One region of the Streptomyces arenae genome, then DNA from elsewhere that is predicted to be linked to it. Evidence: riboswitches for the same ligand, from Rfam matches in the RefSeq annotation. Region 1 holds a riboswitch; the other holds the start of a gene.

Region 1 (7,466 bases):
GCTCGCGCACGACGAGCGGCCCGTGGTGGCCGAGCGGGAGGCCAAGTCGGTGTCCGTGGAGGACACCTACGACGTGGACATCCACGACCGGCTGAGAGTGGGCATGGAGGTGCGGCGGCTGGCGGACCGGTGCGTGCGGCGGCTGCGGGAGGCCGGGCTGTCGGGGCGGACGATCGTGCTGAAGGTGCGGCGGTACGACTTCTCGACGCTGACCCGGTCGGAGACGCTGCGGGGGCCGACCGACGACCCGGCGGTGGTGCGGGAGGCGGCCGCGCGGCTGCTCGACTCGGTGGACACGACGGGGGGCGTGCGACTGCTGGGGGTGGGGGTGACGGGCCTGGCCGACTACACCCAGGAGGACCTCTTCGCGCAGGCCGCGGGGGAGGTGACGGACGTCACGGCGGAGGAGGACACCGTGGAGCCCGTCGCCGTGGCCGAGCAGGACGCGGCGGCCGGACGGCGCTGGCCCGCGGGGCACGACGTGCGGCACGCGCAGTACGGACCCGGATGGGTGCAGGGCAGCGGGCTGGGGCGGGTGACGGTGCGCTTCGAGACACCGGCGTCGCTGGTGCCGGGCCGGGTGCGGACGTTCCGGGTCGACGATCCGGAGCTGGAGCCCGCGGATCCGTTGCCGTTGGTGGAGGACGTGACGGGGGCCGCGCCGGACGGCCCGCGACGGGACGCCCTCGGCCCTCAGGCCCCCGTGTCCTCCGTGCCCGCCAGCTTGCCGAACTCGTGGTCCGGGCGGGGCGGGGGCGGAACCGCCGTGTCCAGACCGTAGTGGTGGTAGAGCTGGAGCTCCTGCTCCGGAGAGAGGTGGCGGCCCACTCCGAAGTCGGGGGCGTCCTTGATCAGGGCGCGGTCGAAGGGGATGTGCAGGGTGCCCTCGACCAGCTCGCTGGGCTCCAGGGGCACGAACGCGTCCCGGGAGAACAGGCCGGTGCGTATGGCCGCCCACTCCGGCACGCCCGTCGCGTCGTCGAGGTACACCTCGTCGATCGTGCCGATCTTCGTGCCGTTGCGGTCGAACGCCTTGCGGCCGATCAGGTTGCGCGGATCGATGTCGGTCTGCACGGGCCCTCCACTTGGTCGCAACTCATCCGTAAGCACTACAAAAGAGCACATTCAAGGAGGCGGCCACTCGAAGGTCCGTGCGTTGCCCCCGCTGGTACGCTGGCAGCGGCTGCTGACCCCGTGCGGGAGAGTCCTCCGGGCAATCCGGAGGCGCCGAAGGAGCAAATCCTCCCCGGAATCTCTCAGGCCCACGTACCGCACGGACGAGGTCACTCTGGAAAGCAGGGCGGACGTCGACGGTGTCCGCCCTCACCGACGGTGAAAGCCGGTGCCCACGGGCGTCCGGCGAAGCTCTCAGGTTGAGATGACAGAGGGGGAGGCCGTCGGGGTACCCGTGCCGGGGTACCCCTCGAAGGTCGCGTCAGACCAGGAGGCCTCCGCAATGACCGCCCACCGCCCTTCGCTCTCCGAGCTCGAACAGGCAATCCCCTTCGAGCAGCGCCACATCGGGCCCGACCAGGAGGCGCGGGCCAAGATGCTCGCGCAGGTCGGCTACGGCTCGCTGGACGAACTGACGGCCGCGGCCGTGCCGGACGTGATCAAGAACGCCGACCGCCTGGAGCTGCCGGGTGCCCGGACCGAGGCCGAGGTCCTCGCCGAACTGCGCTCGCTCGCCGACCGCAACCAGGTGCTCGGCTCGATGATCGGCCTCGGCTACTACGGGACCTTCACCCCGCCCGTCATCCTGCGCAACGTGATGGAGAACCCCGCCTGGTACACGGCCTACACGCCGTACCAGCCGGAGATCTCCCAGGGCCGGCTGGAAGCGCTGCTGAACTTCCAGACCGTGGTCGCCGACCTCACCGGGCTGCCCACCTCCGGCGCCTCGCTGCTCGACGAGGGCACGGCCGCCGCCGAGGCCGTGGCCCTGTCACTGCGCATGGGCAAGAACAAGAAGGGCGTCTACGTCGTCGACGCGGACGCGCTGCCGCAGACCATCGCGGTGATCCGCACGCGCACCGAGCCGACGGGCGTGGAGGTCGTGGTCGCCGACCTCTCCGAGGGCATCCCGGCGGACCTCGCCGGACGTGAGATCAGCGGCGTGCTCGTCCAGTACCCCGGTGCCTCCGGTGCCGTACGCGACATCAAGCCCGTCATCGAGCAGGCGCACGAGCTCGGCGCGCTCGTCACCGTGGCCGCCGATCTGCTCGCCCTGACCCTGCTGACCTCCCCGGGCGAGCTGGGGGCCGACATCGCGGTCGGCACCACCCAGCGGTTCGGCGTGCCGATGGGCTTCGGCGGGCCGCACGCCGGCTACATGGCCGTCCGTGAGAAGTTCGCGCGCAGCCTGCCCGGCCGGCTCGTGGGCGTGTCCGTGGACGCCGACGGGAACAAGGCCTACCGGCTCGCGCTGCAGACCCGCGAGCAGCACATCCGCCGGGAGAAGGCCACCAGCAACATCTGCACCGCGCAGGTGCTGCTCGCCGTGATGGCCGGCATGTACGCCGTCTACCACGGCCCCGAGGGGCTCCAGGCCATCGCCCGGCGCACCCACCGGTACGCCACGGTCCTCGCCGCGGGCCTGCGGGCCGGCGGCGTCGAGATCGTGCACGGCGCCTACTTCGACACCCTCACCGCGCGGGTGCCCGGCAAGGCCGCCGAGGTCGTCTCCGCCGCCCGGCAGGGCGGTGTCAACCTGCGGCTCGTCGACGCCGACCACGTCTCCATGGCCTGCGACGAGACGACCACGCGCGCCCAGCTGAGCGCCGTGTGGGGCGCCTTCGGGGTCGACGGCGACGTCGAGGCGCTGGACGCCGTCACCGAGGACACGCTGCCCGAGGCGCTGCTGCGCACCGACGGCTACCTCACCCACCCCGTCTTCCAGCAGCACCGCTCCGAGACCGCGATGCTGCGCTACCTGCGCAAGCTCGCCGACCGCGACTACGCGCTGGACCGGGGCATGATCCCGCTGGGCTCGTGCACCATGAAGCTGAACGCCACCACCGAGATGGAGCCGGTCACCTGGCCCGAGTTCGGTCAGCTGCACCCCTTCGCGCCCGCCGAGCAGGCACAGGGCTACCTGACGCTCATCCGGGAACTGGAGGAGCGGCTCGCCGAGGTCACCGGCTACGACAAGGTGTCGTTGCAGCCCAACGCCGGATCCCAGGGCGAGCTGGCCGGCCTGCTCGCCGTGCGCGCCTACCACCGGGCCAACGGCGACGCGCAGCGGACCGTGTGCCTGATCCCGTCGTCCGCCCACGGGACCAATGCGGCCAGCGCGGTGATGGCGGGCATGAAGGTCGTCGTCGTGAAGACCGCCGAGGACGGCGAGATCGACGTCGAGGACCTGCGGGCGAAGATCGAGCAGCACCGCGACGAACTCGCGGTACTGATGATCACCTACCCGTCCACCCACGGCGTGTTCGAGGAGCACGTCGCCGACATCTGCGCCCAGGTCCACGAGGCCGGCGGCCAGGTCTACGTCGACGGTGCCAACCTGAACGCCCTGGTCGGGCTCGCCAAGCCGGGGCACTTCGGCGGTGACGTGTCCCACCTCAACCTGCACAAGACCTTCTGCATCCCGCACGGCGGCGGCGGACCGGGCGTCGGTCCGGTGGCCGTACGGGCCCACCTGGCGCCGTACCTGCCGAACCACCCGCTCCAGCCGGCCGCCGGGCCGGAGACCGGGGTCGGGCCGATCTCCGCGGCGCCCTGGGGCTCGGCCGGGATCCTGCCGATCTCGTGGGCGTACGTCCGGCTCATGGGCGGCGAGGGGCTGAAGCGGGCCACCCAGGTGGCCGTGCTCAGCGCCAACTACGTCGCCAAGCGGCTCGAGCCGCACTTCCCCGTGCTCTACACCGGGCCCGGCGGGCTGGTCGCGCACGAGTGCATCATCGACCTGCGGCCGCTCACCAAGGCGACCGGGGTCAGCGTCGACGACGTCGCCAAGCGGCTCATCGACTACGGCTTCCACGCGCCGACGATGTCCTTCCCGGTCGCCGGCACGCTGATGATCGAGCCGACCGAGTCCGAGGACCTGGGTGAGCTGGACCGGTTCTGCGACGCGATGATCGCCATCCGCGCGGAGATCGACAAGGTGGGGGCAGGACAGTGGCCCGCCGAGGACAACCCGCTGCGGGGCGCTCCGCACACGGCCGCCGCGCTCGGCGGGGAGTGGGAGCACGCGTACAGTCGCGTGGAGGCCGTCTTCCCGGCCGGGGTGTCCGCCGCCGACAAGTACTGGCCGCCGGTGCGCCGGATCGACCAGGCCTTCGGCGACCGGAACCTGGTGTGCTCGTGCCCGCCGCTGGACGCGTACGAGGACTGACCCGTAGTACCCGCGCACGCGCAGGAGGCCCCGCTTCGGCGGGGCCTTCCGCGTTCACGCCGGGTACGCGTGGGTCTGGGTCGCCTTCAGGGTCGCCCAGACCGTGGCGCCCGGACGCAGGTCCAGCTCGGCCGCCCCGACCGTGGTCAGGTCGGCCGCCAGGGAGAGTTCGCCGGTCAGGTCGGCGCGGATCCGGTCGCCGTGGGTCTCCAGGCCGGCGACCTCGCACCGCCAGAGGTTGCGGGCGCTGACGCCTGTGGGGCGGTCCCGGAAGAGGGTGACCGCGCTCGGCGGGAACGCGACGAAGACGTCACCGGTCAACTCCTCGGTGACGGTGATCGCGGGTCCCGTCTCCAGCTTGACCGTGTGGCCCTCGGCCCGGCCCCGGTAGAGGTTGAGGCCGACCAGGTGGGCGATGTAGTCGGTGCGCGGGTGACGGGCGATGTCGGCGGGGGTGCCCTGCTGGACGATCCTGCCGTGTTCGATCACGATCAGGCGGTCGGCCAGCACCATCGCGTCGAGCGGGTCGTGGGTCACCAGTACCGCCACGGCCTCGAACTCGGCCAGGTGGCGGCGGAGCTGGGAGCGTACGTCCAGGCGGGTGCGGGCGTCGAGGGCGGCGAGGGGTTCGTCGAGGAGGAGGAGCCGGGGGCGGGTGGCCAGGGCGCGGGCCAGGGCGACGCGCTGGGCCTGGCCGCCGGAGAGCCGGCGGGGTTTGGCGCCGGCGTGTGCGGTGAGACCCATGCGGTCCAGCCAGCCGGCCGCCACGGCACGGGACTCGGCCTTCGTCGCGCCCTGGCAGCGGGGGCCGAAGGCGACGTTGTCCAGGGCCGTGAGGTGGGGGAAGAGGAGGTAGTCCTGGAAGACGACGCCGACCGGGCGGGACTCGGGCGGTGTGCCGTCCAGCTGTTCGCCGTCCAGGCGGAGCCGGCCGGCGGAGAGCGGGGTGAGGCCTGCCAGGGCGCGCAGGGCCGTGGTCTTGCCCGCGCCGTTGGGGCCGAGGAGGGCGACGACCTCGCCGGGGGCGGCGGTGAGGGTGATGTCCAGGTGGAAGGCGGCGCGGGTGACCACCAGGTGCGCGTCGAGGCCGGTCGGGCCGTGGCTGCCGGACGGGGGCACAGTGGTCATGGCGCTGTCATCCAACGGTCCCGCAGCCCGGCCAGCACCGCGATCGACACCGCGAGCAGCACCAGGCTGAGCGCGATCGCCGCCTCGGGGTCGTTCTGGAGGGCCAGGTACACGGCGAGGGGCATGGTCTGGGTGCGGCCGGGGAAGTTGCCGGCGAAGGTGATCGTCGCTCCGAACTCGCCCAGCGCGCGGGCCCACGCCAGGACCGCGCCGGCCGCGATCCCGGGGGCGATGAGCGGGAGGGTGACGCGGCGGAAGGCGGTGAAGCGGGTGGCGCCCAGGGTCGTCGCCGCCTCCTCGTAGCGCGGGTCGGCGGCGCGCAGGGTGCCCTCCACGCTGATCACCAGGAACGGCATGGCCACGAAGGTCTCGGCGATCACCACCGCCGTCGTCGTGAACGGGAGCGTGATGCCGAACCAGGCGTCCAGCCACTGGCCGACGACGCCGTTGCGGCCGAGCGCGAGGAGGAGGGCCACACCGCCGACGACCGGCGGGAGGACCAGGGGGAGGGTGACCAGCGCTCGTACGAGACCCCGGCCGGGGAACTCCGTACGGGCCAGCAGCCAGGCCAGTGGTACCCCGAGGACGAGGCTCACCGCCGTCGCGGCCGTCGCGCTGAACAGCGAGAGCTGGAGGGCCTGCCAGACGTCGGGGCTGGTCAGGAGGGACGGGAGACTGCTCCAGGGGGCGCGCAGGAGGAGTGCGACGAGGGGCAGCAGGAGGAACGCCAGAGCCACCGCTCCGGGGAGGAGGAGCGGCAGCGGTACGGCGATCCGGACGCGCCGGCGACGCGGGCGGCCCGTGCGGGCGCCGGCCGCGGCACCGGACTCGTCGGCCTTCGTCACGGCTTGAGGAACCCGGCCTGGTTCAGGACCTGCTGACCCTCGGCGGACTGCACCAGTGCGATGAACGCCTTGGCCACCGACGGGTTGGGGGCGTTCTTGAGCAGGGCGATCGGGTAGTCGTTGATGGCGTTCGCGGACTCGGGGAACTCCACGCCCTCCACCTTGCTGCCCGCGGCCTTCACATCGGTCTTGTAGACGACGGCCGCGTCGGCCTCCTTGAGGACCACCTTGTTGAGGGCGGACTTCACGTCCTCCTCGTAGGAGACCGGTGTGAGCTTGAGCTTGGCGGCGTCCAGCGCCTTCTGGGCGGCGGCGCCGCACGGCACCGTCTTGTCGCACAGCACGACCTTCAGCGAGGACTTGGTGAGGTCCTTCAGGGAGGAGACCTTGTCGGGGTTGCCCGGCAGGGTGGCGATCTCCAGCTGGTTGCGGACGAAGGTGGCCGGGGTGGTGGCGGTGTCCTTCTTGTCGGTCACGAGCGCCATGGTCTTGGGGCTGGCGGCGGCGAAGACGTCGGCCGGCGCACCGCTGGTGATCTGGGCGGCGAGCGTGTCGCTGCCACCGAAGCTGAAGTTGACCGTGGTGCCCGGGTGGGCCTTCTCGAAGTCGGCCTTCAGCGTCGTGAAGCTCTCCTTGAGGGAGGCCGCCGCGAACACGGTGATCGAGCCCGACAGCTTGGGCGACGCCGACGACGAGGTGTCCGACTTGGTCTTCGGCGACGAGTCGCTGTCGGACGAGCCGGAGGACGAGCAGGCGCTCAGGGCCAGCAGGGCCGCGACCGAGACACCGGCCACCTGCATCGTCCGCCGGGTCCGGCGCGCGGAACGGGTCATCACGGGTGAACTCCTCTGTCTTGGGAGAAAACTGTCGCGCCCTGCCGCGACCGGCAACGGCCGCGAGGTGATGATACTGCCGCATTTGCGAGACGTAAGTCTCCTGTCGCATCGCATGAGCTGCATGCTTTGGACGGGAACCTGGCATGTGCGTTTGTACGGCAGGGCGTCGCGGGTACCGTCATCCGGGAGGTGGCCGCACATGACGCTCGCCGAACTCGACCTCACCGGAGATCTGGCCCGCCCCGCCCGGCTGACCGTGCCGGACCTCCTGCGCTGGCCCCAGCACCAGGTCCGGGTCAGCTTCGAGTGCGCCAG
Region 2 (7,466 bases), on a different contig from region 1:
TCTTCCTGCTCGGCATGCTGGGCGGCTTCGCCGTCTGGCAGGCCGGAGCAATGGACACGCCGCTCCTGCTGGGCGGCGGCCTGGAGCTGTTCATGTACGGCGGATTCTCGCGGAATCCAACCGTCGGATGTTCGTCATCCCGGAGGACTGGGAGCCGGTCACCGGAAGTGTTCTCGTGCTTCCAGCGGACTCGACCGTCCGAGTCACGTTCGGCCCGGGGCGACGCGGCGCGCGCTCCCTCAGCACTCGATGATGTTCACCGCGAGGCCGCCGCGGGCCGTCTCCTTGTACTTGACGCTCATGTCGGCGCCCGTGTCCTTCATGGTCTTGATGACCTTGTCCAGGGAGACCTTGTGGGAGCCGTCGCCGCGCATGGCCATGCGGGCCGCGGTGACCGCCTTGACGGCGGCCATGCCGTTGCGCTCGATGCAGGGGATCTGGACCAGGCCGCCGACCGGGTCGCAGGTGAGGCCGAGGTTGTGCTCCATGCCGATCTCGGCCGCGTTCTCGACCTGCTCCGGGGAGCCGCCGAGGACCTCGGCGAGAGCGCCCGCCGCCATCGAGCAGGCCGAGCCGACCTCGCCCTGGCAGCCGACCTCGGCGCCCGAGATGGACGCGTTCTCCTTGAAGAGCATGCCGATCGCGCCGGCCGCCAGGAGGAAGCGGACCACGCCGTCCTCGTCGGCACCCGGGACGAAGTTGATGTAGTAGTGCAGGACCGCGGGGATGATGCCGGCCGCGCCGTTCGTGGGAGCGGTGACCACCCGGCCGCCCGCCGCGTTCTCCTCGTTCACGGCCATCGCGTAGAGCGTGATCCACTCCATCGCGTGCGCCAACGGGTTGCCCTCGGCCCGCAGTTGGCGGGCCGAGACCGCGGCCCGACGGCGTACGCGCAGCCCGCCGGGCAGGATGCCCTCCCGCGACATCCCGCGCGAGACGCACGCCTGCATCACCCGCCAGATGTCCAGCAGCCCCTCGCGGATCTCCTCCTCGGTCCGCCAGGCCCGCTCGTTCTCCAGCATCAGCGCGGAGATCGACAGACCCGTCTCCCGCGTCAGGCGCAGCAGCTCGTCGCCGGTGCGGAAGGGGTACTTCAGGGCCGTGTCGTCCAGCTTGATGCGGTCCGCGCCGACCGCCTCCTCGTCGACGACGAACCCGCCGCCCACCGAGTAGTACGTCTTCGAGAGCAGTTCGGTGCCCTGCGCGTCGTACGCCCAGAGGGTCATGCCGTTCGCGTGATAGGGGAGCGCCTTGCGCCGGTGCAGCTTCAGGTCGTCGTCGAAGGAGAACGGGATCTCGTGCTCGCCGAGGAGGGACAGGCGGCGCGTGGCCTTGATCGCCTCGATGCGGTCGTCCGCGGTCTCCACGTCCACCGTGCGCGGGGAGGCGCCCTCCAGGCCGAGCAGCACCGCCTTCGGGGTGCCGTGTCCGTGGCCGGTCGCGCCCAGGGATCCGTACAGCTCGGAACGTATCTGCGCGACCGAGGGCAGCAGCTCCTCGTTGCGCAGCCGGAGGGCGAACATCCGGGCGGCGCGCATCGGGCCGACGGTGTGGGAGCTCGACGGGCCGATGCCGATCGAGAACAGGTCGAAGACCGAGATGGCCACGGGAACTCCTTGGAAAAGGGCGGGGGCGCACGCCGTCGGGCGCCCCCACCAGGGAACTACTTGTTCAGACCGGGGTAAAGCGGGTGCTTCGCGGTGAGGGCCTCGACCCGGGCCTTCAGCGCCGCGGCGTCGTAGGCGGGCTTCAGCGTCTCGGCGATCACGTCCGCGACCTCGGCGAAGTCCTCGGCCGTGAAGCCGCGGGTGGCCAGCGCCGGGGTGCCGATCCGCAGCCCTGAGGTGACCATCGGCGGGCGCGGGTCGTTCGGGACGGCGTTGCGGTTGACCGTGATGCCGACCTCGTGGAGCCGGTCCTCGGCCTGCTGTCCGTCCAGCTCGGACTCGCGCAGGTCGACGAGGATCAGGTGGACGTCGGTACCACCGGAGAGGACGTTCACGCCGGCCTCGCGGGCGTCGTCGGCCGTCAGCCGCTCCGCCAGGATGCGCGCACCCTCCACGGTACGACGCTGCCGTTCCTTGAAGTCCTCGGAGGCGGCGACCTTGAAGGAGACCGCCTTCGCCGCGATCACGTGCTCCAGGGGACCGCCCTGGAAGCCCGGGAAGACGGACGAGTTCAGCTTCTTCGCGAAGGCCTGCTTCGCGAGGATGATGCCGCCGCGCGGGCCGCCGAGCGTCTTGTGCGTGGTGGACGTGACCACGTCGGCGTACGGCACCGGGTTCTCGTGCAGCCCCGCCGCCACCAGGCCGGCGAAGTGCGCCATGTCGACCCACAGGTACGCCTCGACCTCGTCGGCGATCCGGCGGAACTCCGCGAAGTCCAGCTGCCGCGGGTACGCCGACCAGCCGGCGATGATCACCTTCGGCCGGTGCTCCTTGGCGAGCCGCTCGACCTCGGCCATGTCCACGAGACCGGCGTCGTCGACGTGGTAGGCGACCACGTCGAACTGCTTGCCGGAGAAGTTCAGGCGCATGCCGTGGGTCAGGTGGCCGCCGTGCGCGAGGTCCAGGCCGAGGATGGTGTCCCCGGGCTGGGCCAGCGCGAACAGGGCCGCCTGGTTGGCGGAGGCGCCCGAGTGCGGCTGTACGTTCGCGTACTCGGCGCCGAAGAGCTCCTTCACCCGGTCGATGGCGATCTGCTCGGTCACGTCGACGTGCTCGCAGCCGCCGTAGTAGCGACGGCCGGGGTAGCCCTCGGCGTACTTGTTGGTGAGGACCGAGCCCTGCGCCTCCATGACCGCGATCGGCGCGAAGTTCTCGGAGGCGATCATCTCCAGGGTGGACTGCTGCCGCACCAGCTCGGCGTCCACCGCGGCGGCGACCTCCGGGTCGAGCTCGTGCAGGGACGTGTTCAGAACGGACATCTGCTTCTACGACTCCTGTTTCTACGACGCCTGGTCTGCGACGTCTGTTTCCGCGTCGCCTCAGCCGGCGGTGAAGGCGGTGTACTCGTCGGCGGAGAGCAGGTCGGCCGGCTCGTCCGCGAAGCGCACCTTGAACAGCCAGCCGCCCTCGAAGGGAGCCGAGTTCACCAGCGACGGGTCCTCCACGACGTCCTCGTTGACCTCGGTGATCTCACCCGTGACCGGCGAGTACAGGTCGGACACCGACTTGGTCGACTCCAGCTCGCCGCAGGACTCGCCCGCGGTCACCGTGTCGCCGACCGCCGGGAGCTCGACGAAGACGACGTCACCGAGCGCGTTGGCCGCGTGCTCCGTGATGCCGACCGTCGCCACGCCGTCCTCGGCGGCCGACAGCCACTCGTGCTCCTTGCTGTAACGCAGCTGCTGGGGGTTGCTCATGTCCTGAATTCTCCTGTACGCGGGGGAGTGCTGGTGAAGGGGGACTGCTGGAAACGGGCGTGACCAGCGGTGATGTGTGTGAGGTCACGCCCGGGGGCGTGGTCGGAGCGCGCCGGGGCGGTTCTTCCGGCGGTTTCCGGCTACTTCTCGCGCTTGTAGAACGGCAGCGCGACGACCTCGTACGGCTCGTGGCTGCCCCGGATGTCCACACCGACACCCGCCGTACCGGGCGCCGCGTGCGCCGCGTCGACGTACGCCATGGCGATCGGCCTGCCGAGGGTGGGGGAGGGGGCGCCGGAGGTGACCTCGCCGATCACCTTGCCGCCGGCGACCACCGGGTACCCGGCGCGCGGAACCCGGCGGCCCTCGGCGACCAGGCCGACGAGGACGCGGGGCGGGTTCGATCCGGCGCGGGCCGCCGCCTCGGTGAGCGCCTCGCGCCCCACGAAGTCGCCCTCCTTCTCGAACTTCACCACCCGGCCGAGCCCGGCGTCGAACGGGGTGAGCGAGGTGCTGAGCTCGTGCCCGTAGAGCGGCATGCCCGCCTCCAGCCGCAGCGTGTCCCGGCAGGACAGCCCGCACGGCACCAGGCCCGCCGGCTCGCCCGCCTCGGTCAGGGCCTGCCACAGCGCCACCGCGTGCTCCGGCTTCACGAACAGCTCGAAGCCGTCCTCGCCGGTGTAGCCGGTGCGGGCGATCAGCGCCGGGATCCCGGCGACCGTGCCGGGCAGCCCGGCGTAGTACCTGAGGCCGTCCAGGTCGGCGTCGGTGAGGGACTTCAGGATGCCGGGCGACTCGGGGCCCTGGACGGCGATCAGGGCGTACGCGTCCCGGTCGTCGCGCACCTCGGCGTCGAAGCCGGCGGCCCGCTCCCGCAGCGCGTCGAGGACCACCTGGGCGTTGGAGGCGTTGGCGACGACCAGGTACTCCGTCTCGTCCAGCCGGTAGACGATCAGGTCGTCCAGGATGCCGCCGTCGGTCCGGCAGATCATGGTGTAGCGGGCGCGCCCGACCCCGACGGACGCGATGTTCCCGACGAGGGCGTGGTTCAGCAGCCGGGCCGCGTCCGGCCCCGTCACGGCGATCTCGCCCATGTGGGAGAGGTCGAAGAGGCCGGCGCGGGTCCGTACCGCGACGTGCTCGTCACGCTCGGAGCCGTAGCGCAGGGGCATGTCCCAGCCGGCGAAGTCGGTCATGGTGGCGCCGAGCGAGCGGTGCAGGGCATCGAGCGCGGTACGGCGGGGTGCGGCGGAATCGGTACTGCTCATCGGTCGGTCGTCTCCCGGAGGTCCCAAGGGCATGACAGGCGAAGCTGTCCTCCCCATCTGTCATCGGAACCTGAGAGGTTCGCCCTGACCACGGGGTGGTCACGGCTTGCACCTTGGGTGGAGCCACTGTCACAGCGGCCCGCTTTTCAGATGTGCCTCGCCCGCGCGGTAACGGGGCCTGAGAGATTCAAGGGAGGGACTTGCTCCTTCGGCGCCCCGGGCACCGTGGTGCCGGGGGACTCTCCCGCGCGGATTCAAGCGGCCGGTATGCAGTTGGCGCGGACATCATTGCACGCCGTCCGCGGCCGTGGCAGGCCGGACCCGGCACGGCCTTCTGTGACAGGCCTGTGGCCGTTCGCGCACCGAACCGCGAGACACCGTGCATTACCTTCTCTTTACATTAAGTGGGGAGAACCTTTCCTGAACCCCCAGGGAGGACGGTCACGGTGACAAGGACCACGGCATACGCGAGGACCTGCGCGGCGACGACGGGCGTCGCCCTGCCCGAGCAGCCGACGGCCCCGGCCCGCGAGCGGTACGGCGCACGCCCCGCACCGGTCGTCCGCGATCTGCGCGAGCGCGCCGGCCACGGCCCCCACGGACTGCTCTTCGGCCCCCGGGACCTGGTCGTGGTCACCGGGCTGCCCGGCAGCGGGAAGTCGACGCTGATGCACCGCACCGTCCAGGGCATACGCGTCGACTCCCAGGACACCCGCGACCGCTGGGACGCCCGGCTGGCCCGGCTCCTGCCGTACGCCGTCTACCGCCCGCTGGTCCGCCTCGCCCACTACGCCGGCCTGCGCCGCGCCCTGCGTACCGGCGAGGGCGTGGTCGTGCACGACTGCGGCACGCAGGTCTGGGTGCGCGACTGGCTGGCCCGGGAGGCCCGGCGCCGCGGCGGCACCCTGCACCTGCTGCTCCTGGACGTCACGCCGGGCACGGCCCTGGACGGCCAGCGCGAGCGCGGCCGTGGTGTCTCGCGGTACGCCTTCCTGCGCCACCGCAGGGCGGCGGGCCGGCTGATCCGCTCCGTCGAGAAGGGCGATCTGCCTCCGGGCTGCGGTTCGGCGGTGCTCCTCGACCGCGACGCGGCGGACACCCTGCGCCGGATCGCCTTCACAGCCTGAGCGCGCGAGGCGGGCGGCCCCGGACGAGGTGGAGCGGCCCGTGGACTTGAATCGGCTGCTGGCTTTGTCGGTGTCACCCGCTAGCCTTTTCAGCCTCAACAGCGGTTTCCAGCAGGCGGTAGGCAGATGGACTTCCCGGCGGACCTTCCCGCGGACTTCCCGGCACAGGCACACCCCCACCCGCACGGCGGTTGGCCCGGCAACGAACTGGAGGAGGTGCTGTCGGCCTCCCTCGGCGTGCCCGCGGCGGCGGCCCGCCTCATCGAGGTACTGGGCCGCAGCTACCTGTGGATCCCGCTGCCCGAGGGCGGCGGCCCGCACAGCGGCCCCCTCGACCTGCCCACCACGGAGATCGCCGGCCAGGTGTACGTCCCGGTCTTCAGCTCCGAGGAGCAGTTCCGCCTGGTGGCCGGCTCCCACCTGTCGTACACGATCGCGCCCGCCGCCGAGTTCGCCCGCGGCCTGCCCCCGCAGGTCGGCATCGCCGTGAACCCCGGGGGCATGGTGGGCCTCCCGCTGCCGCCGGAAGGGGTCGCCGAGCTGTGCCGGGTCGGCCGCACCGAACTGGACGGACCCGCCTCCGGCGGCCGGGTCCGCCTCTTCGAGCCGGACTGGCAGGACGACCCGATGGACTTCCTGGCCGCCGCGTCGGCGGAGTTCGCGGCGATCGGCGTGGTCGCCTCCGCCCGCCGCTGCCTGGCCGCGGTCGAGACGTCCGACCCGGTGATGTTCGTGGGCGTCGAACTCTCCCAGTGGGAGGGCGACCTGCGCGCCCTGCCCCTGGAGGCGCTGGGCAAGGCACTGGGCCGGGTCCCGGTGCCCTGGCCGGTCAACCTGGTCCTGCTGGACGTGGCGGACGACCCGGTGGCCCACTGGATGCGGGACCACGTCCGCCCCTTCTATCAGTACGGCCACTAGAAACACCCTCGGAACAACCGGCCGGGGGCACGGGCCCGTGCCCGTTCGCGGCTCGCCGGGCGGGCTCGCCCGGCCACCACGGAGCCGCACCCGCGCACGGACAATCGGCCCCCGCTCCCTGGGCCCTTAAGCTGTCTCCAAACGCGGGGCGGCCTCCACACGCGGGGCGACAGATGAAGGGGCGGTAACACGTGAGCGCCAGCGGCACCGCGGCGACCGGACAGGTCGAGCACATGCTGCGCCAGGTAACGCCCGGGCGCTACGACGCCTACGAGGCACTCCTCCGCGCCCTCGCCACGCCCGCCTCCGGCCAGATCTGGATGCTGCTCTGGCACGGCCAGTCCGGTTCCCCCGACGCCCAGTACGGGAACATGGAGGTCGACGGCCACGGCTACGCCCCCTGCGTGACCTCGGCCCAGGAACTGTCGGCAAGCGGCTGGAACCGGTCGTACGAGGTGGTCGACGGCGTCGACGTGGCCCGCACCCTCTACCCCGACCACTTCGGGCTCTGGCTCAACCCGCACGCCCCGGGCGGCGGCGTCGGCATCCCCTGGCTGGACCTGCGCCGCATCGCCACCGGCCTGGACCGGCAGCCGGCCGGCCCGCTGCGGCTGGCCGAACCGGCCATCGAGATCCCGCAGTTCTACGCTCTGCTGTCGCAGAACGCCCACCGCACGCCCGCGATCCGCTCCCTGCGCCGTGCCTGGGTGCAGCCGGCGCTCGGGGCGCCGTACCTCGCGATCGGCCTCGACGTGTACGACACCTCGCCGCCGGCCGTGGACTCGGTGC

What was found. Region 1 has a riboswitch for glycine ahead of gcvP (aminomethyl-transferring glycine dehydrogenase). Riboswitches for the same ligand answer to the same signal wherever they lie in the genome.
Region 2: linked by a shared signal. The riboswitch ahead of gcvT (glycine cleavage system aminomethyltransferase GcvT) and the one ahead of gcvP (aminomethyl-transferring glycine dehydrogenase) in region 1 are both predicted to bind glycine.

The regions. Positions count from the first base shown of each region.
Region 1 covers NZ_JAKQYH010000074.1:10,011-17,476, forward strand. Annotated here, with positions in the region: gene MB828_RS36755 (DNA polymerase IV) at 1-781, shown strand, start outside; gene MB828_RS36760 (PRC-barrel domain-containing protein) at 694-1,074, opposite strand; glycine riboswitch at 1,188-1,282, shown strand; gene gcvP (aminomethyl-transferring glycine dehydrogenase) at 1,457-4,342, shown strand; gene MB828_RS36770 (ABC transporter ATP-binding protein) at 4,397-5,470, opposite strand; gene MB828_RS36775 (ABC transporter permease) at 5,467-6,315, opposite strand; gene modA (molybdate ABC transporter substrate-binding protein) at 6,312-7,148, opposite strand; gene MB828_RS36785 (hypothetical protein) at 7,351-7,466, shown strand, end outside.
Region 2 covers NZ_JAKQYH010000029.1:135,836-143,301, reverse strand. Annotated here, with positions in the region: gene MB828_RS14295 (L-serine ammonia-lyase) at 240-1,607, opposite strand; gene glyA (serine hydroxymethyltransferase) at 1,664-2,926, opposite strand; gene gcvH (glycine cleavage system protein GcvH) at 2,987-3,364, opposite strand; gene gcvT (glycine cleavage system aminomethyltransferase GcvT) at 3,505-4,632, opposite strand; glycine riboswitch at 4,680-4,788, opposite strand; glycine riboswitch at 4,789-4,889, opposite strand; gene MB828_RS14275 (AAA family ATPase) at 5,079-5,759, shown strand; gene MB828_RS14270 (enhanced serine sensitivity protein SseB) at 5,886-6,677, shown strand; gene MB828_RS14265 (enhanced serine sensitivity protein SseB C-terminal domain-containing protein) at 6,869-7,466, shown strand, end outside.